3 regions of the Halomonas sp. hl-4 genome follow, and region 2 is predicted to be linked to each of the others. Evidence: predicted binding sites of a transcription regulator. Region 2 holds the regulator's gene; each other region holds the start of a gene.
The links. The regulator sigma-54, encoded in region 2, starts transcription at its own class of promoters, with help from an activator protein. The targets are predictions, from matches to a motif close to TGGCACNNNNNTTGCTNT.
Positions count from the first base shown of each region.

Region 1: a site for sigma-54 is predicted at 1,931-1,948, ahead of glnA (glutamate--ammonia ligase). Genes of this name have one in related genera too.
Region 3: a site for sigma-54 is predicted at 4,467-4,484, ahead of CPH17_RS05925 (sugar phosphorylase). Genes of this name have one in related genera too.

Region 1 is NZ_LT907845.1:2,902,845-2,910,173, forward strand. It holds gene CPH17_RS13790 (acyltransferase family protein) at 15-1,049, shown strand; gene CPH17_RS13795 (hypothetical protein) at 1,046-1,621, opposite strand; gene glnA (glutamate--ammonia ligase) at 2,167-3,573, shown strand; gene CPH17_RS13805 (DUF4124 domain-containing protein) at 3,654-4,190, shown strand; gene glnL (nitrogen regulation protein NR(II)) at 4,396-5,454, shown strand; gene ntrC (nitrogen regulation protein NR(I)) at 5,451-6,878, shown strand; gene CPH17_RS19975 (DUF6435 family protein) at 6,905-7,081, opposite strand; gene CPH17_RS13820 (YqiA/YcfP family alpha/beta fold hydrolase) at 7,147-7,329, opposite strand, start outside.
Region 2 is NZ_LT907845.1:1,012,687-1,020,015, reverse strand. It holds gene CPH17_RS05045 (PTS sugar transporter subunit IIA) at 1-171, opposite strand, end outside; gene hpf (ribosome hibernation-promoting factor, HPF/YfiA family) at 176-484, opposite strand; gene CPH17_RS05035 (RNA polymerase factor sigma-54) at 571-1,986, opposite strand; gene lptB (LPS export ABC transporter ATP-binding protein) at 2,091-2,840, opposite strand; gene lptA (lipopolysaccharide transport periplasmic protein LptA) at 2,851-3,351, opposite strand; gene lptC (LPS export ABC transporter periplasmic protein LptC) at 3,355-3,933, opposite strand; gene CPH17_RS05015 (KdsC family phosphatase) at 3,940-4,476, opposite strand; gene CPH17_RS05010 (KpsF/GutQ family sugar-phosphate isomerase) at 4,497-5,480, opposite strand; gene CPH17_RS05005 (ABC transporter ATP-binding protein) at 5,700-6,524, shown strand; gene mlaE (lipid asymmetry maintenance ABC transporter permease subunit MlaE) at 6,521-7,321, shown strand.
Region 3 is NZ_LT907845.1:1,205,934-1,213,262, forward strand. It holds gene thiL (thiamine-phosphate kinase) at 1-479, opposite strand, end outside; gene nusB (transcription antitermination factor NusB) at 539-1,033, opposite strand; gene ribH (6,7-dimethyl-8-ribityllumazine synthase) at 1,026-1,517, opposite strand; gene ribBA (bifunctional 3,4-dihydroxy-2-butanone-4-phosphate synthase/GTP cyclohydrolase II) at 1,531-2,688, opposite strand; gene ribD (bifunctional diaminohydroxyphosphoribosylaminopyrimidine deaminase/5-amino-6-(5-phosphoribosylamino)uracil reductase RibD) at 2,731-3,861, opposite strand; gene nrdR (transcriptional regulator NrdR) at 3,897-4,373, opposite strand; gene CPH17_RS05925 (sugar phosphorylase) at 4,517-6,280, shown strand; gene dsbG (thiol:disulfide interchange protein DsbG) at 6,439-7,182, shown strand; gene CPH17_RS05935 (DUF6691 family protein) at 7,195-7,329, opposite strand, start outside.

The DNA of each region.
Region 1 (7,329 bases), 1.9 Mb from region 2:
TAGCGGGAGGACTCGTGCAAAAAGTTGAAGAGATCTTTTGGCTTAGAGCCTACGGCTGTATCGCCGTTTTTTTATTCCACTTGATGGATCAGGTGAATAACTACGTAGACAATCTCGTTACCGATTTCATGCGTATTCCGCTGGTGCTGGGGACGCCGATTTTCTTGTTTATATCGGTGTTTGTGTTCGCTATTCGTTACGATAAAGAAGTGCCCGAAGGGTTCATACGCCAGCGCGTTAAGTACATCATGCTGCCTTATTTTGTCTATGGACTTATTTATTCAACGGCGGAGTGGGTGCGGGCATGGGGAGAGGGCGATCCGATCAGCTTCTGGGCCAATGCTGTCCAGTATTTTGTTTACGCGGGCTGGCACGGCTACTTCCTGATTATCGCCATGCAGTTTTATGTCGGCTATTGGCTGTTTACCCGTTGGCGTCTTTGGCGGGTCAATCCGGTGCCGTGGTTCTGGCTTTCCTGTTTGATCAGCATGGGCTATTGGGGAACGGCCTACTGGTATGGCGTCGACCCGCCTGGGTACCTGCTGTGGGTGGCGCCGCTGGGCTGGCTGTATCTGTTTTTCCTGGCCCTAGTGCTGGTTCGGTATTACCCATTGGCGCCAAACGGTATTAAAGCCGAGCGACCGTTATGGATGAAATATCTGGCTCTACCGGCCTGCCTGGGGATTTTTGTGCTCGGACTGTGCATCGCAACGCTCGCCCACTTGCCGGACTTCACCTCGAAAGAGGTGTGGATCATTCCGTTCTTTGTGTTGTTTACCCTATGCGCCACGCGACGGCTTAAAGGCTACACCGCGCCCAACTGGGTGCGCAAAATCAATGTTTATTCGTTTGGCATTTACTTGGCGCATCCGATGTTTTTCATCGTCACCGATTTAGTGATCGCGCCTTTATCGCTGCCAATTGTGGTCTATGCCGCGATTCTTGCCGTGGTAAGCATGGTGGGGTGCATCGTATTAAGCAACGTGGTCAACAAGTCGAGGATCGGGTCGATGATGTTCGGCAAACAGCTGAATGTGGCGATGCGCTAGGCAATATGACCTGTTGGGGGGATAGGCGCTTGAGAAGTGAAGGTATGGATACGGGTCGGGCAGGCATGCAAACGCTGTAAGAAGTCGTGTATGGCGCTACGGTCGAGTTCAGGGTCGAAACCTCCCAGACGTTCGAGCCATGTACGTCGCACCGCTATGTAAGGGGGCGATTGCAGTGTGGTGGCTAAAAAGCGTTGCAGTAATCGTGCTGGCAAAGTGGGTTCGCTGGCGCCGAGTACAACAGCCTCAACGGCGTAGCTATCCAACATAGGAAAAAGCGCCCGCCATAAGGTCGCTGGTAGTGCGGTGGCGTGCAGCGCAAAAATCAACCATTCGGCCTGGCTGGCGGCAGCGGCGTGATTAAGCCGTGCGCCCAGGGTGGTGGCCGGCGAGACGATGCAGTGCGCAGCAAAACGTTGCTCGATGAGTGATAATCGATTGTCATGGTTAAGGCTGGTTACCTGCAGCGAATAGGCGGGGTGGTCGGCGGCTGCATGGTAAATGGCATGAAGGTGGCGCGGCAATTGGGCACCGGTGACGCAGGTGTCGATAATAAAACATACCGACTTCATGGGGGTGCCCTCCGGCCTTGTGTGTTTATTTTTTGTTTAGTGTAACTGACTGTGTCTAAAAGTTTAATATAGTATCTATTGTTTGGTGCGCAAGCAAATAATGTTTGCTGTGCTCAGGGCTTACAACGCAATGCACTTTTTTGGTGCTAGCGGGCTTGTTTTTGCACAAACTTGGTGCTTTTGTTGTCCTTATAAAGCCGTATATTGGTAGTCAAGCTCTAGATGCAACATGAAGTGGCACGGTTTTTATTTTTAAAGTGCATTTAAAACAATGACTTGATGTTTTTTTATGCCATATTGGTGCAATAGTGGCACGCAATCTGCATTGTTACCTGTAGCGGCTAAGTAAGTCATAGGCAAAGCGCCTTGCGGCGTGCTACAACATTAGCCGGTTTCGTTATCGCTAGGCGTTCTGTTGAATGCAATGAACAAACGTTGAGTGAACAAGCAAGGCAGGCGTGCCATGATGCACGCGTTATGTCGAACAACATTTATCGGTAGCTTACTGTCGTTAGCTTTAAGCCACGCTCATACCGGAGGACACTATGTCAGCCAAGACTCTCGCGCTAATTGAAGAGCATGATGTTAAGTGGGTAGATCTACGTTTCACCGACACCCGCGGTAAAGAGCAGCACGTCACCGTGCCTGCCCGCGATGTGGACGAAGAGTTTTTCGAGAACGGTCAGATGTTTGATGGCTCCTCCATCAACGGCTGGAAAGGCATTAACGAATCCGACATGATTTTGCGTCCGGAAGACGGCACTGCCTACCTCGACCCGTTCACCGAAGACGCTACGCTGGTGCTACGTTGTGACATCATCGAGCCGGCGACCATGCAGGGCTACGATCGTGACCCACGCTCTATTGCCAAGCGTGCTGAGGCTTACTTACAGTCAACCGGTCTTGGCGACACCGCTTTCTTTGGTCCGGAGCCTGAGTTCTTTATTTTTGACGAAGTTCACTGGAAATCCGACATCCAGGGCGCCATGTACAAAATCACCTCTGAAGAAGGTGCATGGGCCACGGATAGCCAGGTAGAAGGCGGCAATTTAGGCCACCGCCCGCGCGTTAAAGGCGGCTACTTCCCGGTTCCGCCGGTAGACAGCTTCCATGATATCCGCGGTGCGATGTGTAATACCCTGGAGGCCATCGGCCAGTCGGTAGAAGTTCATCACCACGAAGTATCTAATGCCGGTCAGAACGAAATCGGCGTTAAGTTTAATACGCTGGTGAAGAAAGCCGACGAAGTGCAGGAAATGAAGTACGTGATCCACAATGTGGCGCACGCCTACGGCAAAACCGCTACCTTCATGCCAAAACCGCTGGTTGGCGATAACGGCTCTGGTATGCACGTTCACCAGTCGTTCTGGAAAGACGGTAACAACCAGTTCGCAGGTGATGAGTACGCGGGTCTTTCCGAGATGGCGCTGTACTATATTGGCGGTATCATCAAGCACGCCCGTGCACTGAACGCCTTCACTAATGCCTCTACCAACTCTTACAAGCGTTTGGTACCGGGCTTCGAAGCGCCGGTCATGTTGGCTTACAGTGCCCGTAACCGTTCGGCGTCGATTCGTATTCCGTATACGGCCAGCCCGAAAGGCAAGCGTGTTGAAACGCGCTTCCCTGATCCGACGGCTAACCCGTACCTGGCCTTCGCAGCGATGCTGATGGCCGGTATCGACGGTATCAAGAACAAGATCCACCCTGGCGATGCCATGGACAAAAATCTCTACGATCTGCCGCCGGAAGAAGGTAAATCGGTACCCACCGTGGCGAGCAGCCTGGATCAGGCGCTGGAAGCGCTGGACACCGATCGTGCATTCTTGACCGAAGGTGGCGTGTTCACCGACGAAATGATCGATGCCTACATCGAACTCAAAATGGAAGACGTGGAGCGTATTCGCATGACCACGCACCCGGTTGAGTTTGATATGTACTATAGCTGCTAAGAACAGCTGCTAATCTCACCTATGTGGTGCTGATAAGCCTAAACCCCGCCACGGCGGGGTTTTTTTGTTTAGGGGGACGCATGTGGCGCAAGGCGTTAATGAGGCAGGCTAGGGTGTACTGGGTAGCTGGCTTTGCTCTGCTGTTGGCGGCGGTGGCCGTGAACACGGCAGCCTCGTCGACGGTTTACCGAGCCGTGGATGAAAACGGCAACGTTACCTTTTCCGACACGCCAAGTGGCGGTGGCGAAGCGCTAGAGCTTGCCCCGCTGCCTGGATTGCCAAGCCAGTACGCGGATAGGCAAGAAAAGCCGCCTGCCGCCACATCGCCAGGTCAGCCCTTTATGCCCTACGATCGCTTTCAGATTCGCTCGCCTAGCGCGGGTGCTGAGGTGGACGCTAACACACCGGTGACGTTGAGTATTGCGCCTCAGCTTCGCGATGATCATCAGGTACAGCTACGCGTTAATGGCGAGCTTAGCCAGTCGGCGCTGCATAGCAATGTGTTCTGGCTGGCGAACCTGCCCGCCGGTCGGCATCAGCTTCAGGCGGAGCTATTGGATAGCCAAGGGCGTCGCCAGCATCGCACAACAGCGGTGACAATCGAAGTGGCAGATTAGCGCGAATGCGCCATTATGGTGCATAAGAAATCGGTGAGGGCACTGACCTGCGCTAAAACGGCACGCCATGCACCGCTACGCGGCGCAAGTGCCGTGCAGATCAGCGCGGAGGCATATTTGGCGCGCTTTTTGCAGTTCCCTCTACATCTTTCCAGCGGAAGGCTGAACCAAGATAATGGATGAGGCGACTTTGCAAGACATCACCATGCACCAACGTTTACTTGAACACCTTACGACGGCGGTGCTACTGCTGGATGGACGGCTTAACGTGTGCTGGATGAATCCCGCCGCTGAGGCGTTGCTGGCGGTTAGCCTGAGCCGTGTGCAAGGCATGAGCCTCGACGGGCTGCTGGGCGGTGATGAAAGCATTGATGACGTGCTGGCCAAGGCCCGGGATGCGTTTCATCCCTTTACCCAGCGCGAGGCGCGCATTACGCCGCTGAATAGTGAGACGCTGACCGTCGATTATACGGTGACGCCGCTCTCCGAGACGGAGTTATTGCTAGAGGTCGAGCCGCGTGATCGGCTGATGCAGATTTCCCGCGAGGAAGCGCTAACCACTCGCCAGGAAACCATCAAGGTACTGGCCCGCGGCCTCGCCCACGAAGTGAAAAACCCGCTGGGCGGCATTCGCGGGGCGGCGCAGTTGCTGGAGCGCGATCTCGACAACCCGTCGCTGCGCGAATATACCCACATCATTGTAGAAGAGGTCGACCGGCTGCGGGATCTGGTGGATTCCATGCTGGGCCCGAACTACATCGTCAAGCACGAGCCGGTCAACATCCACAAGGTACTGGAACGTGTTCGTTCGCTGTTGATCGCCGAGCACCCACACGTTGATATCCAACGCGATTACGACCCCAGCCTGCCGGATTTATCCGGTGATGAATCCCAGATGATCCAGGCGGTATTGAACGTGGCGCGCAATGCGGTGCAGGCGATGAGCGATGCCCAGACTCAACAGCCGACGCTTGTGCTGCGCACCCGTGCGCGTCGCCAGTTCACCCTGGGAGCCGAACGACATCGCCTGGTTAGCGAAGTAGGCGTGATTGATAACGGCCCCGGCATTCCCAGTGCGCTGCAAGAAACCCTGTTTTATCCGATGGTGTCAGGCCGCGCCGAAGGTAGCGGGCTTGGCCTGTCAATCGCCCAATCCATTTTGCACCAACATCAAGGACTGATCGAATGCGACTCACGCCCCGGACACACCGAATTTCGTCTATTGATTCCATTGGTTATTAATTCCACCGGAGAAGCGTCATGACTGAGCCTGCCCGTAATGATGTTGCGCGGGTCGTCATTGTTGACGATGATCGCGCGATTCGCTGGGTACTTGAACGCGCGCTGGCGCAACCCGATCTTGAGGTTGAATGTATCGAACGGGCCGACACAGCCCTTTCGCGCTTGCTCGAAAGCCCGCCGGATGTACTCGTCACTGATATTCGCATGCCGGGGATCGATGGCCTGGATTTAATGGGGCGTGTGCGTGAGGCGCACCCCGATTTACCGGTCATTGTGATGACCGCGCACTCCGATTTGGATAGCGCAGTGGCCTCCTATCAAGGCGGTGCATTCGAGTATCTGCCCAAGCCATTTGACGTTGATGAGGCCCTGGCTTTGGTGCGCCGCGCCATTGCGCATGCCCGTGAACGTCAGCGCCCGGTCAGCGTGCCAGAAGGGCTCAATGCGGAAATTATCGGCGAAGCGCCCGCCATGCAAGAGGTGTTCCGCGCGATTGGGCGGCTTTCTCACTCGCACATTACCGTACTGATCAACGGCGAATCAGGCACCGGTAAAGAGCGTGTTGCCGAGGCGCTACACCAGCACAGCCCCCGCCAAGGCAAGCCTTTTATTGCGCTGAACATGGCGGCGATTCCGCGTGACTTGATCGAGTCGGAGCTGTTCGGCCACGAGAAGGGGGCGTTTACCGGTGCGACGTCGCAGCGCCAGGGCCGCTTTGAACAAGCCAATGGTGGCACGCTGTTTTTAGATGAAATTGGCGATATGCCCGCCGAAACGCAAACGCGTTTGCTGCGTGTACTGGCCGACGGCGAGTTTTACCGGGTGGGGGGGCATACGCCAACGAAGGTCGATGTGCGCATTATCGCGGCCACCCACCAGAACCTTGAGTTACTGGTAGAAGATGGACGCTTCCGTGAAGACTTGTTCCACCGTCTAAACGTTATCCGCATTCACTTGCCGAAGCTTGCCGAACGACGCGAGGATATTCCGCGGCTGACGAGTCATTTCTTGGCCGAAGCGGCCAAAGAGCTGTCCACCGATATCAAAGTATTAACCCCTGAAGCCGAAGCCCACCTCACGCGCTTGCCCTGGCCGGGCAATGTCCGGCAGTTGGAAAACATCTGTCGCTGGCTGACGGTGATGGCCTCGGGGCGCGAAGTGCTGGTGGAAGACCTGCCGGCGGAGTTGCGCTCATCTAGCGCCTCGGAAACCAGCGCCTACGGTGATTGGCGTAGCGCGTTTCGTGATTGGGCAGACAACGCGCTGGCAGAAGGGCATACCCATCTACTGGAAGAAGCAGTGCCCGATTTTGAGCGAATTTTAATCGAGACAGCCCTTAAACATACCGGTGGTCGCAAAGGGGAAGCCGCTGAATTGCTGGGTTGGGGGCGAAATACCCTTACCCGTAAGCTGAAAACGCTCTTACCCGCGTTAGCGGACGAGTAGCCGCCGGCATATAAAAGTCGCCGGCGCTATGCGCCTTCTTTCTTCAGACGCTCAATTTCAGCGAGAAGAGCGTTAGCTTCTTCCGTAAGGGTGGCATTAGCTCGCATGTCGCCGTTACGGGAGGCTTCCATAGCGGCTTGCAGCTTGCGTTCGTAGGCTTGCTGTAGCTTCTTTTTGGGGTCGCGCTTAAATGGGCCAAACATGGACGCTCTCCTTTTGTGTGTACATGCTTTGTACACCTATTGGGCGCGCTTGTCGAATGTTTTGCTTAGCGACGAGAACAAGCAATCGTACTGGCGTGCAATACGGCGCTGCAGCGTGTTAAGAAGGCATCGAAGTCGCTGAGTAGGGTGTCCAGGCTTTCGTGGAGCCGGTGGTCATCATCCACCATGCGCAACGATAGGCGCTGCCGCTCAGCCCATTCAATAACCGGGCGGTGGGGAATTACCTC
Region 2 (7,329 bases):
CGTGCTGCCCAGGCGTTCACGCCCAATCAAGCGACTGAATACTTCCTGGCTATCGAGGCTTGGGATGTTTTGCGCGATGAAGGTGCTGAAAAACTCCAGCACCCGTTTTTTACTGCCCCCAGGCACATCGTAGAGAACGCGCTCCGGGGGGAGGATAGTGGCCAACGTCATTGAATTAACGCACGCCTGCGCCTTGGGCGCGGGCTTGTGCTTTTTCCTTATGCTTAACGAGTTGCCTATCGATTTTGTCCGCTAGGGCGTCAATGGCGGCGTACATATCATTATCAAGGGCTTCGGCGTGCAAGTCAGCACCTGCTGCGTGCAACGTGCAGGCCGCTTGTTGGCGCTCTTTTTCAACCGAAAGCGTTACCTGCACGGTGGTAATGTTGTCGTAATGGCGCTCGACGCGTTCCAACTTTTCGTTGACATAGTCACGCAAGGCGTCAGTCAGTTCCACATGATGACCGGTGATATTGACTTGCATTGACGTACTCCTTATCCATCGGACTGTTCTTCGATTGTAACCCTTTTTGCCGTTAAGCAAAGCCCTTGTGATGAGTTTCCGTTTATCTAACGCAAACGACGTCGCTCGCTGGATGAGGGAATGCCCATGCCTTCTCGATATTTGGCAACAGTGCGGCGTGCCACGTGGATGCCGACGTCTTCCAGTAGAGTCACTAAACGGCTGTCCGACAGTGGTTTGCCGGAGGGCTCTTCCTGAATTAATTTTTTGAGCCGTGCACGAATCGCCGTACTGGAGTGGCTGTCACCGTCTTGACCGCTTATTTGGCTGGAGAAGAAGTATTTAAGCTCGAAAATACCCCTTGGGGTATGGATGAATTTCTGGGTGGTGACGCGAGAAATCGTCGACTCGTGCATCTCTACCGCATCCGCAATATCCGCCAGAATAAGCGGCTTCATGGCTTCTTCGCCCTGCTCTAAAAAGCCGATTTGGCGAGTGATGATTTCGCGGCCGACACGCAGTAGCGTGTCGTTGCGGCTGGAAAGGCTTTTGATCAGCCAGCGGGCTTCCTGTAAGTGGTCTTTGAGGAATTGGTTATCCTGGCTTTTGTCGGCGCGCTTAATCAGGCTGGCGTAGTCGGGTTGAATCCTGAGCTTAGGCAGCGCCTCTGGATTGAGCTCAAGGTGCCAGCCTTCGTTATCGTGGCGAACCACTAGATCGGGGATCACATAGCTGTCGTCAGTGGCGCTATAAGCGCTGCCAGGGCGCGGGTCAAGGCTGCGGATGAGCTGGACGACCTCGTCTAGCTGCGCATCGTCGAGGCTTAATCGTCGCTTGAGTAGACGTTGATCATTTTTGCCCAAGGCTTCCAGAAACTGGCGCACCAAACGCCGCGCGGGAATCAATAACGGCGTATCGTCGGGTAGCGTGGCGAGCTGAAGCATCAGGCACTCGCGAAGATCACGGGCGAACACGCCGGTGGGCTCAAACTGTTGAAGCCGTAACAAGATGGTTTCAACCTCACGCTGGCTGAGCCCTTCCACGCCTTGGGCGCGCAGCCCTTCGCGGATATCGTTGAGTGGTTGGGTGAGGTAGCCGTTTGTATCGAGAGCATCAATCAGGCTCTCGGCAACCAGCTGTTCGCGGCTGCTTAAGTCGGTCATGGCCAGTTGCCAGAGGAGGTGGCCGTGTAGGCTTTGCCCCGCCGCTTGGCGTTCAAAGTCAGGGCCCTCACCACTCGAGCTGCCGGTACTGCCCGTGTCCTGGTAGGTATCCGACCAGTCACTGTCGACGGAGAGCTCTGTGGGGATGCTGTCTGCCCATTCAGCTTCTTCCGGCTCGCTGGCGGCTTGTTCGCTGAACTCATCCTCCTGCTCAAGCATGGGGTTGGCGTCCAGCGCTTGCTGAATTTCCTGGCGTAAATCGAGCGTTGATAGCTGCAGCAGAGCAATTGCCTGCTGCAGCTGAGGTGTCATGGTGAGCTGGGTGCCAATTCGCAGTTGAAGAGAAGCTTTCATGACCATCAGAGAACCATTCGGTTATCGGAAAGCATCCACCCTAGTGCGAGTTTTGTTTTGGTGCAAGTGCAATAAGCATGCCACCGGCAATAAATATGCCATTGATAGCTTTACAGACGGAAATCAGCGCCTAAGTAAACGTCGCGCACTTCTTGATTGTCAAGAATGGCGTTTGGTGTGCCGCTGGCAATAATGTGGCCATCGCCGACAATGTAGGCGATGTCGCATATATCCAGCGTTTCACGCACGTTGTGGTCGGTGATCAATACGCCAATGCCCCGGTCCTTCAATGCGCGGATGATCGACTTGATATCGCCCACTGAAATAGGGTCTACGCCCGCGAAGGGTTCATCGAGCAGAATAAATGCAGGCTCAGTGGCCAGTGACCTAGCGATTTCGACGCGCCGCCGTTCACCACCCGATAGGCTCATGCCCATATTGTCGCGGATATGGGTGATATGAAAATCCTCTAGCAGTGTTTCCAGACGAGCTTCGCGTCCGGCGCGGTCCAGGTCGCTTCGGGTCTGTAAAATGGCCATGATGTTATCGGCGACGGAAAGCTTGCGGAAAATAGACGCTTCTTGAGGTAAGTAGCCAATGCCTGCCTTGGCGCGCTCGTGCATAGGGGCGCGAGAAAGATCAAGGGTGTCGATGCCGACGCTGCCTGCATCTGCCTTGACCAAGCCGACAATCATATAGAACGAGGTGGTTTTACCCGCGCCGTTGGGGCCAAGCAAGCCCACAATGCTGCCTTGGGAGATGTCCAGGTTAATATCTTTTACGACGCGTCGGCGCTTATAGCTTTTTGCCAAATGGCGGGCGTGTAGCGTTCGAGTTGCGCTTTCGGCGGCAGCTACCATCGGGCTCTCCTTAGTCTTCGGGTTGCAGCGTCATGCGGATGCGTTGCGGCTCTTGGTTCTCAACATCGGAACGTGCTTCGACGACCTCGCGGTCGATGAAATAATCCAAACGTCCGCCGGTGAAGCGGTCGCCTTGTTGAATGATTTCTGCCTGGTCAATCAACTCAACCCGGCGCTCGGCGACGTGATAAATCACGCGCCGGCCCCAGCCTTCTATCGGGCCATCTTGGTCCTCGGGTTGCTGACGTAAATAGGCGCGATCACCCAGTGCCGTCGCCCGCGAGAGCTCGCCTTCTTCGTTACGTTGGATTTCAACTTCATCGCCTCTGATCAGCATATCTCCCTGGCGAACCTCTACGTCGCCGGTGTAAACCGCCGTACCGGCACGTTGGTCAAGGTCAAGCTGATCGGCTTCGACTTCAACCGGTTGCTGTTGCTGGTGATTATCCGCCAGCGCATAAAAAGGGACTAAGCAGGCAGCGGCAACCGCCGTGTAGATAAACGCTTTCATGTTTTATTCCTGTCCAGGTTGCGTCTCTGGGGGGTGGTGGCCTTGAACGTTATCTTCAAGCCTCACCTCATCCTCGTTTAGCCATGCATCCATCCGCTGCGCCGTTGTTCGCTGGGGCGGTTGCTGGAGTAGCACGTGGGTGTCACTCCATGCATGGGCGTTTTTCCCTTCATAGTGCAGGACATCTGTATCGAGTTGCCAGCCCTCTTCGGGTGCTATGAGCTTGGCATTGCCGGAAAGCGTCAGTTCCTGGGAGCGAGTGTTAAGCGTGCCCACCTCTGACGTGGCGTTCCACACGCGTCGCTCGCTGTCATAAAGTGTGGCGTGGGGTGTTTCGGTCTGGGTCGTCGCAGATTGAGGGGTATGTACCAGGCGGGGTGTGGTCAGCCCCTGCTGGATATTACCCTGTTCGTCAAATAGCGTGAGCTCGGCATTGTGTAGGACATGCCCCGGCTCTTCCGCACGCGCATCTGGGTCCTGGGGGACAGTTTGCGGGCCGCCAGGGTCCAGCCATACCAGCATGCCGCCGAGGGCCAGCACAATCAGCGCAAGTCCCACGCGCGTGCGAAGTTGCTTCAACATAGTTCCTCAGCCGTGTAAGTAGGTATCGATGACGGCGCCCCAGTGCCCTTGGGCGTCGAGTAGCGCATCGCAGACTTCACGAACCGCTCCGTGGCCGCCCAGGCGCTCTGTCACCCAGTCAGCATGGGTGTGCATGTAGTCAGGTGCGTTGGGCACCGTGATCCCGACCCCCGCTCGCTTGATGCTTGCCAAATCGGGTAGGTCGTCGCCGCAATACGCTACTTGAGGCAGTTCAAGCCCAAGGCGTTGGCAAAGGTCGCGCAGCACGGTCAATTTATCCTCGCAGCCTTGGTAGACGTGAGGAATGCCCAGCGCAGCGGCGCGTTGACTGACCATGGGTGAGTCACGACCGGTGATCAGGGCGACTGAAATACCCGCGCGTTTAAGTAGTTTGAGCCCATGGCCGTCTTGGGTGTGGAAGGCTTTGATTTCCACGCCATCGGCCTGAAAGTAAAGCCGACCGTCGGTGAGTACGCCATCAACATCAAGGGCAAATAAGCGAATGCGACGCAGTCGGTCGAGTAGGTCAGTGGAAAGGGTCATTGAGCCTCCGGTCGATTCAATTAAATGACGCCGCTGGCGAGCAGGTCATGCATATGTAGAGCGCCTATTGGGCGTTGTTGTTCATCCACCACCGCGAGGGCGGTAATGCGGTTGTCCTCCATGATGCGCACGGCTTCCGCCGCCAGCAGGTCGGGGGATATCCGCTTGCCGGGCCGCGTCATGACGTCATCTACCCGCACTTCACGCAAATCGTGGAAGTTATCCAGCGTGCGGCGTAAATCGCCATCCGTGTAGACGCCGGCTAGTTGGCCGTTGGGGTCCACCACGCAGGTGAAGCCCAAGCCTTGCCGGGTGATTTCCAATAAGGCGTCGCGTAGTGGGCTGCCTAATGCAACCTGCGGTAAACGTTCACCCTGATGCATAAGGTCGCGAACGCGCAGCAACAGGCGTCGGCCGAGGCTGCCGCCAGGATGCGACAATGCAAAGTCCTCTGCGGTAAAACCACGCGCTTCCAGAAGCGCCACCGCGAGGGCGTCGCCGAGGGCCAAGGCCGCTGTGGTTGAGCTTGTCGGGGCAAGGTCAAGGGGGCAAGCTTCGCGATCCACGCTGCTATTTAAATGAGCATCCGCATGCTGGGCCAGGGTCGAGGTGGGGCGCCCCGTCATGCTGATTAGTGGCGTCCCCAGCCGCTTGAGTAGCGGCAGCAGGGCGGTCACTTCGGCGGTTTCCCCTGAGTTAGAGAGCGCTATAACGACGTCGCTGCGCGTGATCATTCCCAGGTCGCCGTGGCTGGCTTCGCCCGGGTGAACGAAAAAAGCGGGCGATCCGGTGCTGGCTAATGTAGCCGCGAGCTTACCCGCAATATGGCCAGATTTTCCCATACCGGTGACGACTACGCGTCCTTGGCAGGCCAAGATAAGCTCGCAGGCATGGTCGAAATGCGCATCCAGTTTGGCGGCCAAACCTGCGATCGCGGCTTGCTCGATGTTTAGCGTGCGCAGTGCGCTTTGACGAAAAGGCGTGCTAGCAGCTGTCTCTGGCATGAGTATTAGCGTGGCTCGTTAAAATAATAAATAGAAGATAAGAATAACATTGACTGAGTGGACTTTGCCCCATCGTTTTGTGGTGAGGTGAACAGAGGCTCGCTTGTCGTCGTCAGGTAAGGTTAGAATACGATGTTCGATAATAGTTTTTAAACACTGTTTTCTTTATGCTGCGTGAAGCCAGTGAGTACGCACGTTAACGCGAGAGTTGATGGTTCCATGAGCGATGTGCCTTTTATTGAAGTCGAGAACCTGTATTTTTCGCGGGGTGATACCGAGATTTTTCGCGGGGTGAATATCACCATCCCGCGAGGAAAAGTGACGGCAATCATGGGGCCAAGCGGTACCGGTAAAACGACTTTATTGAAGCTGATCGGAGGCCAGCTTACACCCGATCAGGGCCGCGTGTTGATTGATGGAGACGATGTCCACCGGTTATCGCGTAAGGCATTGTTCGCCCTGCGCAAGCGCATGGGCATGCTGTTTCAAAGCGGCGCGCTGTTTTCAGACCTGGATGTTTATGAAAACGTGGCATTTCCGCTGCGTGTTCATACGGATCTACCCGATGCGATGATCCGCGATTTGGTGCTGCTCAAACTTCAAGCTGTGGGCTTGCGTGGCGCGCGCCACCTTTCGCCAGCCGAGCTTTCCGGCGGAATGGCCCGACGTGTGGCGCTGGCGCGGGCCGTGGCGCTTGATCCAGAGCTCATTCTTTACGACGAGCCGTTTGTTGGTCAGGATCCTATTTCCATGGGCGTGCTTGTGCAGTTAATTAAACGCCTCAACCAGGCATTAAGCCTGACGTCGGTGGTGGTGTCCCACGATATCAAGGAGACCCTGACAATTGCCGATTATCTGTATTTTATTTCCGAGGGCCATGTGGTTGCGCATGGAACACCAGCAGAACTCGATGCCAATCAGGATGCTCGGGTGAAGCAGTTTATACACGGTGAGCCCGACGGTCCCGTCCCCTTTCATTACCCCGCGCCGGCTTTTTACCAGGATATGTTGGGCGATGTGGCGACTCAGGGAGATGCCAAATGACGATGAAGCAAGGGCAGGTCGCCACGCGCATTACTCGATTGGGGCGTCGCAGCTGTGACGTGGTCGAGTCGCTGGGGCGCGCTGGGGTATTTCTTGCTCAATCGGCGGTAGGGGTGCCATCGGCAGAGGGCATTCGGCTTTGGATACGCCAGTTGCACTTTGTCGGTGTATTATCGCTAGCGATTGTGCTGGTGTCAGGCCTGTTTATCGGCATGGTGTTGGCGCTTCAGGGGTATACGATTCTCATTGATTTTGGTGCTGAGGATGCGCTTGGGCAGATGGTGGCGCTATCGCTGTTGCGCGAATTGGCTCCGGTGGTCGCCGCGCTGTTATTTGCCGGCCGCGCGGGCTCGGCGCTAACCGCTGAAATAGGCTTGATGAAAGCCACCGAGCAGTTAACCAGTATGGAAATGATTGGCGTCGACCCCCTCAGAAGAGTGGTTGCTCCGCGTTTTTGGGCAGGCGTTGTCGCACTACCGATTCTTACCGTTGGGTTCAGCGTCGTCGGCGTTTGGGGTGGTTATCTCGTCGGCGTTCAGTGGCTTGGCGTATTCGAGGGCTCTTACTGGAGCAACATGCAGGCCAGCGTGGCGTTTATTAATGACGTTGGCAACGGCATGATTAAAAGTGTTGTGTTTGCGGTGGTGGTGACTTGGATTGCGGTCTTCCAAGGTTACGATTTGCTGCCAACTTCTGAAGGGATTTCCCGAGCGACCACGCGTACCGTTGTCTACTCGTCGCTTGCGGTTCTGGGGCTTGATTTCATATTAACCGCCGTTATGTTCGGCGGCCTCTGATTAGGTGG
Region 3 (7,329 bases), 190 kb from region 2:
CCAGGCTGAGCACCGCTACGCGTTAGTGCCTTGGTGTTAGGCACTTCCCCCATAACCGTCACAGCAATGGAAAGCGAGCCCGAGGTTACGTCACCACCCGCAAGTGTGGTTGCGTGTTGCTCAGCCAGTGCGGCAAAGCCACGCGCGTATCCTGCAAGCCAAGCATGGACGGCTTGATCATCGCCAAACTGTGCCTGATCTAGCGTCAAGGCCATGACACACCAACGCGAGGTGGCGCCCATTGCCGCCAAGTCACTCAGCGCCACGGCCAGCGCACGGTGGCCAATAGCATCGGCAGGCGCATCGCTTGGAAAGTGAACATCCGCCACCGAGGTATCCACGCTGACGACTAGCTGGTGCCCCGGCTGAGGCGTCAGCAGGGCAGCATCATCGCCTACACCCAACGCCACGCCATGTTGGCGGGCATTGTCACAAGGCAACGTAAAATAACGTCGGATTACATCAAATTCGGCAAGCACAAAGGCCCCTTAAACGCAGCGTCAGCACGAGCGCGAAATCACCCAGCCCATTGGGCCGGTTAGCGACGACGCGCGCTGACCTCGGCACTCCGCAAGCGAATAGCCAACTTGTCGAGAATACCGTTCACGTATTTATGGCCGTCGGTGGCACCAAACGATTTGGCCAGCTCAACACCTTCGTTAATAACGACGCGATAAGGCACTTCCATTCGCCGGGATAGCTCGTAGGCCCCTAGACGAAGGATAGCCAGTTCAACGGCATCCAGGTCTTGCAACCGGCGATCAAGCAGCGGCGATATTTCCCGGTCCAAATCCGCTTTAAAGCGAGCCGTATTGTGCAGCAGTTCATGAAACAGGGCCTGATCAGCGATTTCCATCACTTTGGACCAATTTTCATAATCTTCCAGGTCGTCATCTGGCACTTGGCTACGGAATTCCGCTTCAATGGCGCTGATTGACTTACCCGTCATATGCCACTGATATAGCCCTTGCACCGCCAGCTCGCGCGCCGCTTGTCGGCCCTGCTGGGCAGCCGAGGGCTTACGCTCACTCATGTGTATCCCCAGGCGCAATAGCGCGCAGCAACGAGACCATTTCCATCGCGGCCATGGCCGCTTCCGTACCTTTGTTACCGGCTTTGGTACCGGCACGTTCGATGGCTTGCTCGATTGTCTCAACGGTCAGCACGCCATTGGCAATCGGCGTATCGAACTCGAGTTGCAGCTGGTTGAGGGCAGTGTTACAGCCGCCCGCCACATACTCAAAATGCGGCGTACCGCCACGAATCACGGCGCCAAGCGCGATGACTGCATCGGGCTTCACCACCTTGAGTACGCGTTTGACGGCCAGCGGCAGTTCCCAGGCACCGGGGACGTGAACGATGTCGATATGCTCTATGTCGACGCCGTGACGCACCAGGCTGTCTACGGCGCCTTCCACCAGACTATCCACCACATGATGGTTGAAACGGCCAACTACGATGACGTACCGGCCATCAACGTCGACGTAGGTGCCTTCAACTTGAGAAAGGGATTGCATCAATTTATACCTGCTAAGAAGTTGGCTCATCGGAAGTATCATTCGGGCCCAATCGTTCAACGACTTCAAGATCAAAGCCGGAAAGCGCCGAAAACTTCCACGGTGAACTAAGTAAGCGCATTTTACCCACGCCAAGATGGCGCAGTATTTGCGAGCCAGTGCCAATGGTTAAGTAGTTGCCGGCTCCGTCAGAATCGCTGGTGCGCGGCTGGCGGACGCGTTCTAAAAAAATATCCAACTGATCTTTAAGGTCTTGATGCGGTCGTCCATCGTCAATGAGCACCAGGACACCTGCCGGGGCCGCGGCGATTTCCATCAGCGCTCGCTGGGCATCCCAACGACACTGCTCGCCTTTGGTAAGCCCCAGCACATCGCGTAGCGTATCGGCCAAATGCACCCTCACCGTGGTGGGCGCCTCAGGCGTGGGCTGCCCCTTGACCAGCGCCAGATGATGCGCACCCTGGATACGGTCACGAAACACGTGCAACGTCATCTCGCCCTGGGTGGTCATGATCGGCGAAGTTTCCAGATGATCGACGGTCTGCTCATTGACGATACGGTAATGGATCAGGTCAGCTATGGTGCCCATCTTGATGCCGTGCTCACGGGCGAAAGCTTCAAGCTCGGAGCGACGCGCCATGCTGCCGTCGTCGTTCATGACTTCACAAATCACACCACTCGGCTCACAACCCGCCAGAGCAGCCAAATCACAGGCTGCCTCGGTATGACCAGCACGACGCAGCACGCCGCCCGGCTCGGCCATCAGGGGGAAAATATGCCCCGGTTGGACGATATCCGTGGGTTTGGCATGCGGGGCGACGGCCGCCTGGACAGTGCGCGCGCGGTCAGCCGCTGAAATCCCAGTGGTTACCCCTTCGGTGGCTTCAATGGAAAGGGTGAACTTGGTCCCAAACCCTGAGCCGTTGTCGCGCACCATCAGCGGTAAGTTAAGCTGCTCGCAGCGAGCCCGCGTCATCGGCAGACAAATTAAGCCGCGGGCAAAACGTGCCATAAAGTTGATATGTTCCGCCTGGACTTTTTCGGCGGCCATGATGATATCACCTTCATTTTCGCGATCCTCATCGTCCATGAGAATCACCATTTTGCCCTGGCGAATATCGTCGACCAGTTCGGCAATGGGGGCTAATTCCCCAGAGGAAGCGTGCGCCATGGAATCTCCAAAAGGTTGTCGCAATGGGTGCGATTTCGCGCGTCAGGGTACCTTGGTATCGTCGCTTGCGCCAGTCACTAACGGTGAGGCGATAATCCGCCAATCCCGACCCACTGCCCGAACATCATGAATGGTGAGGCGCTGCTGATCAGCCATCAGGGTAAGTCCTGGCAGAGCAAAAAGCGGTCGAGCTTCTCCCCCTAACAGCGTAGGTGCAATGAATAGCTGCATTTCATCGATCAAGCCCGCGTTGATCATCGCCCCCGCCAGAGTCGCTCCGGTTTCGACCAGCAGCTCATTGACCTCTTCGTTGACCGTCAGCCATTCGAGCAAAGCGGGCAGGTCCACCCGGCCTTGTGGGTCGGCAGGTAAAGTCTGCACCTCTGCGCCTGCTCCAATCAGCCGCTCACGCTTGTCGGCGCCGTGAGACGGCGTGGTCATGATCAGAGTGCGCCCAGGCGCTCGCAAACAGGCAGCAGCAAGCGGCAGCCGCAGCTGGCTATCAACAATGACCCTAAGCGGCTGACGACCAGCCACTTCCTCGGCGTCGTCCAGACCAAGTTGCTCGGCGCGCACGGTCAGCCGCGAGTCGTCCATAATCACCGACTCAACGCCGCTAAGAATCGCACTGGAACGGGCGCGCAGTCGTTGCACCTGAGCACGCGCCTCGGGACCAGTAATCCACTGTGATTCTCCCGACCCCATGGCGGTGCGGCCATCCAAGCTCATCGCCATTTTCATACGCACGAAGGGACGCTTGGACGCCATACGAGCGATAAAACCTGGATTAAGTGCCCGGGCATCCGAGGCTAGCAAACCCACGGACACCTCGATACCCGCCTCTTCCAGCATGCGAATGCCCCGACCGCTAACCTGGGGGTTAGGATCGACCATTGCCACCACCACCCGCGCCACCTGAGCGGCTTGCAGCGCCCGCGCGCAAGGGCCGGTGCGGCCGGTATGCGAACATGGCTCTAGCGTGACATAAACCGTCGCGCCCTGGGCGCGGTCGCCGACGGCGCTTAACGCATTAATCTCGGCATGGGGCTCACCCGCTCGACGGTGAAACCCTTCGCCTATAATCTCACCGTCACGCACGATCACGCAGCCCACGCGTGGATTTGGGTCGGAGGTATACAAACCGCGCGCTGCCAGCACGAGGGCGCGTGACATGTAGCGATGATCCTCGGCACTAAACGACGTCATACTCACGAGGAAGGCCCAGCGTCCGTGGGCTCTTGGGAAAGGCGATCAATTTCAGCGCGGAACTCGTCCAGATCCTGGAATTTACGATATACCGAGGCAAAGCGAATGTAGGCCACTTGATCGAGAGTATTCAGTGCCTGCATGACCGACTCCCCGATCTCGCGAGCGTTAATTTCTCGATCCCCCCGGGCGCGCAGCGTTTGACGAATCCGCTCAACAGCCGACTCAATCGCTTCTGCACTGACCGGCCGCTTTTCGAGCGCCCGCAGCATACCAGCGCGCAACTTGGTTTCGTTGAAGCTCTCGCGAGAACCGTCAGACTTCACCACGCGGGGCATCACCAACTCGGCGGTTTCGTAGGTGGTAAAACGTTCCTGACAGCTTGCGCATTGGCGACGACGACGCACTTGGTCACCGTCGGCCACCAGCCGCGAATCGGTCACGCGAGTATCGTTAGCACCACAAAAGGGGCAATGCATGGCGTTCAACCTATTGTCAGCCCGTGCTACAACGTGGCACGAGAAAGCAAAAATGACCTGTCAATGCGTTCTTAACCCGTCATTGTAACGTTTTGGCACATAAGCTGCACCGTTTGTGGAAGCCTGTTTATTAGGACGCCTTCATGACTGCCTTCGACACTACCGTTCATGCCCACTTGAGCCACCTTTATGGCCCCCGCGCCGCTGAGGTTCAGCGTCGGCTTAATCTGCACTTGACGCACTTTCTCGCTGCCCGCAAAGCGCCGACCGCCACCGGGAAGCGCGCCCAGCATGCACCATCTTGGAGCGAAAAAGACCAGTGGCTGATCGCCTATGGTGACTCAATTGTCGATGACCAAACGCCACCATTAGCGGTGCTTAACGACTTTTTGCAGGCGCGGCTCGGTGAACGTATCAGCGGCGTCCACGTACTGCCGTTTTTCCCGTGGAGCAGCGACGACGGCTTTTCAGTGATTCACTACCGAGAGGTCAACCCAGACCTGGGCGATTGGCAGCATATTCAAACCCTCGCCCGCCACTACGATTTGATGGCCGACTTGGTACTCAATCATGTGTCGCGGGAATCACTGTGGTTTGTCGATTACCTGAGCGGCAGCCTGCCGGGGCGTGATTACTTTATCGAAGTCGACCCGGACACTGATGTGTCGGCCGTGGTGCGCCCACGCAGCAGCCCACTGCTGGTGCCTATCTCCACCCGCCGGGGCACACGCTATCTATGGGCAACGTTTTCTGAAGACCAACTCGACCTGAACTTTGAAAACCCCGATGTGCTGCTGGAATTTGTTGGCATCCTACTGTTTTACCTAGAACAAGGTACCCGCATCGTGCGGCTGGATGCCGTCGCCTTTCTGTGGAAACGATTGGGAACGCCGTGCATTCACTTACCCGAAACCCATACGGTGGTGCGATTGCTGCGCGCCATCGTCGACCATGTTGCCCCGGGCACCTTACTGATCACTGAAACCAACGTGCCTCACCACGAAAACATCAGCTACTTCGGGCTTGACCTCCAGGCCGACGGACCACCCGACGAAGCCCACATGATTTATCAGTTCACCTTGCCGCCGCTACTACTGCACACGCTAACCCGTGGCGAGACCAGCACTCTGCAAGCCTGGCTGGCGAGCCTGCCTCCGCTGCCGGACCACTGTACCTATCTCAACTTTACTGCCAGTCACGACGGCATTGGCGTGCGCCCGCTGGAAGGCCTGCTACCCGATCACGAACGCGATGCCCTGCTTGAACTGATGCATCGCTTCGGTGGCTTTGTCAGCATGCGCAGTAACCCAGACGGCAGCGACACACCCTACGAAATCAACATCACCTGGTTTGAAGCCATGCAAGGCACGCGCAAAGGCCCCGACCCGTGGCAAATCGCGCGCTTTTTGTGCAGTCAGGCGATCATGCTCAGCCTGCAGGGGATTCCCGCCCTGTACATTCACACACTGACCGGCACCCTCAACGACGTCGAGGGGGTTGAACGTAGCGGCCGTCTGCGCTCAATCAATCGTCGCCGCTGGCAGCGCCGCGAACTGGACTTACTCCTCGACAGCACTGCCACACCTACCCACGACGTCTTCAATGCCCTTAGCCGCTTGTTGGAATATCGCCGCCAAGAGCCGTGCTTTCACCCAAATGCCGCACAGCGGGTGCTTGCCTCAGAGCCATCGCTACTGGCCATCGAGCGTGGCCCGCTAGCTAGCGGCCGCCGCCTGTTGGCGCTGTATAACGTCACCGAAGTGCCGCTGTCGTTCGAACAGCTCGGTGATGACGTTCAGTGCGCTTTATCATCAACGTCATGGCAGCCCTTGAGCGGCGAAACCGACTGGCAGCCGACGGACCCACTGCCCCCATATGCTGTGCGCTGGCTGACTAACAATCCTTAATGTTATAAGGATAGAAACTTTAGCAAGAAAAAGATGCCTATTCAGGTCACGCGCGTTACGCTAGGTCCTCGATTTTGCGATGATTAAGGAGCGTTATGCGCGACTGGTTCTCTATGCCCCTTCCGGTGTCACGAAGTTTTACCCTAATAGCCAGCGCGATGCTCGGTATGCTTATGATGCCGACCGCTCAGGCCGACTCGCTTCCCGACCCCATCCAAGCCTTGGCAGATCAAGGCCTTGAGATTCACGGCGAGTTTGACGCCCCCGGCGGAATGCGCGGCTTTGGCGCCAGCCGGCAGGGTCAAGAACTGACCATTTACTTAACGCCCGACGGCGAGCATGCCATCAGCGGCTCGCTGACCGACCAGGACGGCGATAACCAGCTTGAGGAGGCAGCCCTGGATAAGCACGTACGGGCACCCCTCGAAGCAGAAACTTGGCAGCTACTAGAAGACAGCCATTGGATTCAAGATGGCCAGCGCGACGCACCTCGCGTGATTTACACCTTTACAGACCCTAACTGCCCCTATTGCCAAACCTTCTGGGAAGCCGCGCGGCCTTGGGTCGACGCTGGCAAGGTGCAACTGCGCCATATCATGGTGGGTATTTTAGATGCCGACAGCCCCGCCAAAGCGGCTGCGCTACTCGCTGCCGAGGACCCCGCCGAAGCACTCGTCAACCACAAGCAAGGCGAACGCATCAGCGCCAGCGCTCAACCTCGCGATATTGAAGAACAGGTCTACACCAACAATCAGCTGTTCGAAGGCCTGGGGCTCCACGCCACGCCGACCAGCGCCTTCAAGCGCCAGACCGACGAGGGAGTCACTCGGCTGGACCGCGTCGAAGGCATGCCCAACGAGGAACGTTTGGAGGAAATGATGGGTGGCCCAGCGCCGGAGTAAGCGATAGCCTCGTCAGGCGATGCGCCTGGCGATCACCCAGCCCAGCACCATGGTCGCCAGCATCGCCACCAGCGGTAAGGTAGCGCCGCCAAGCGACGCAATGGCCGGCCCCGGGCAATAGCCCGAGAGGCCCCACCCCACGCCGAA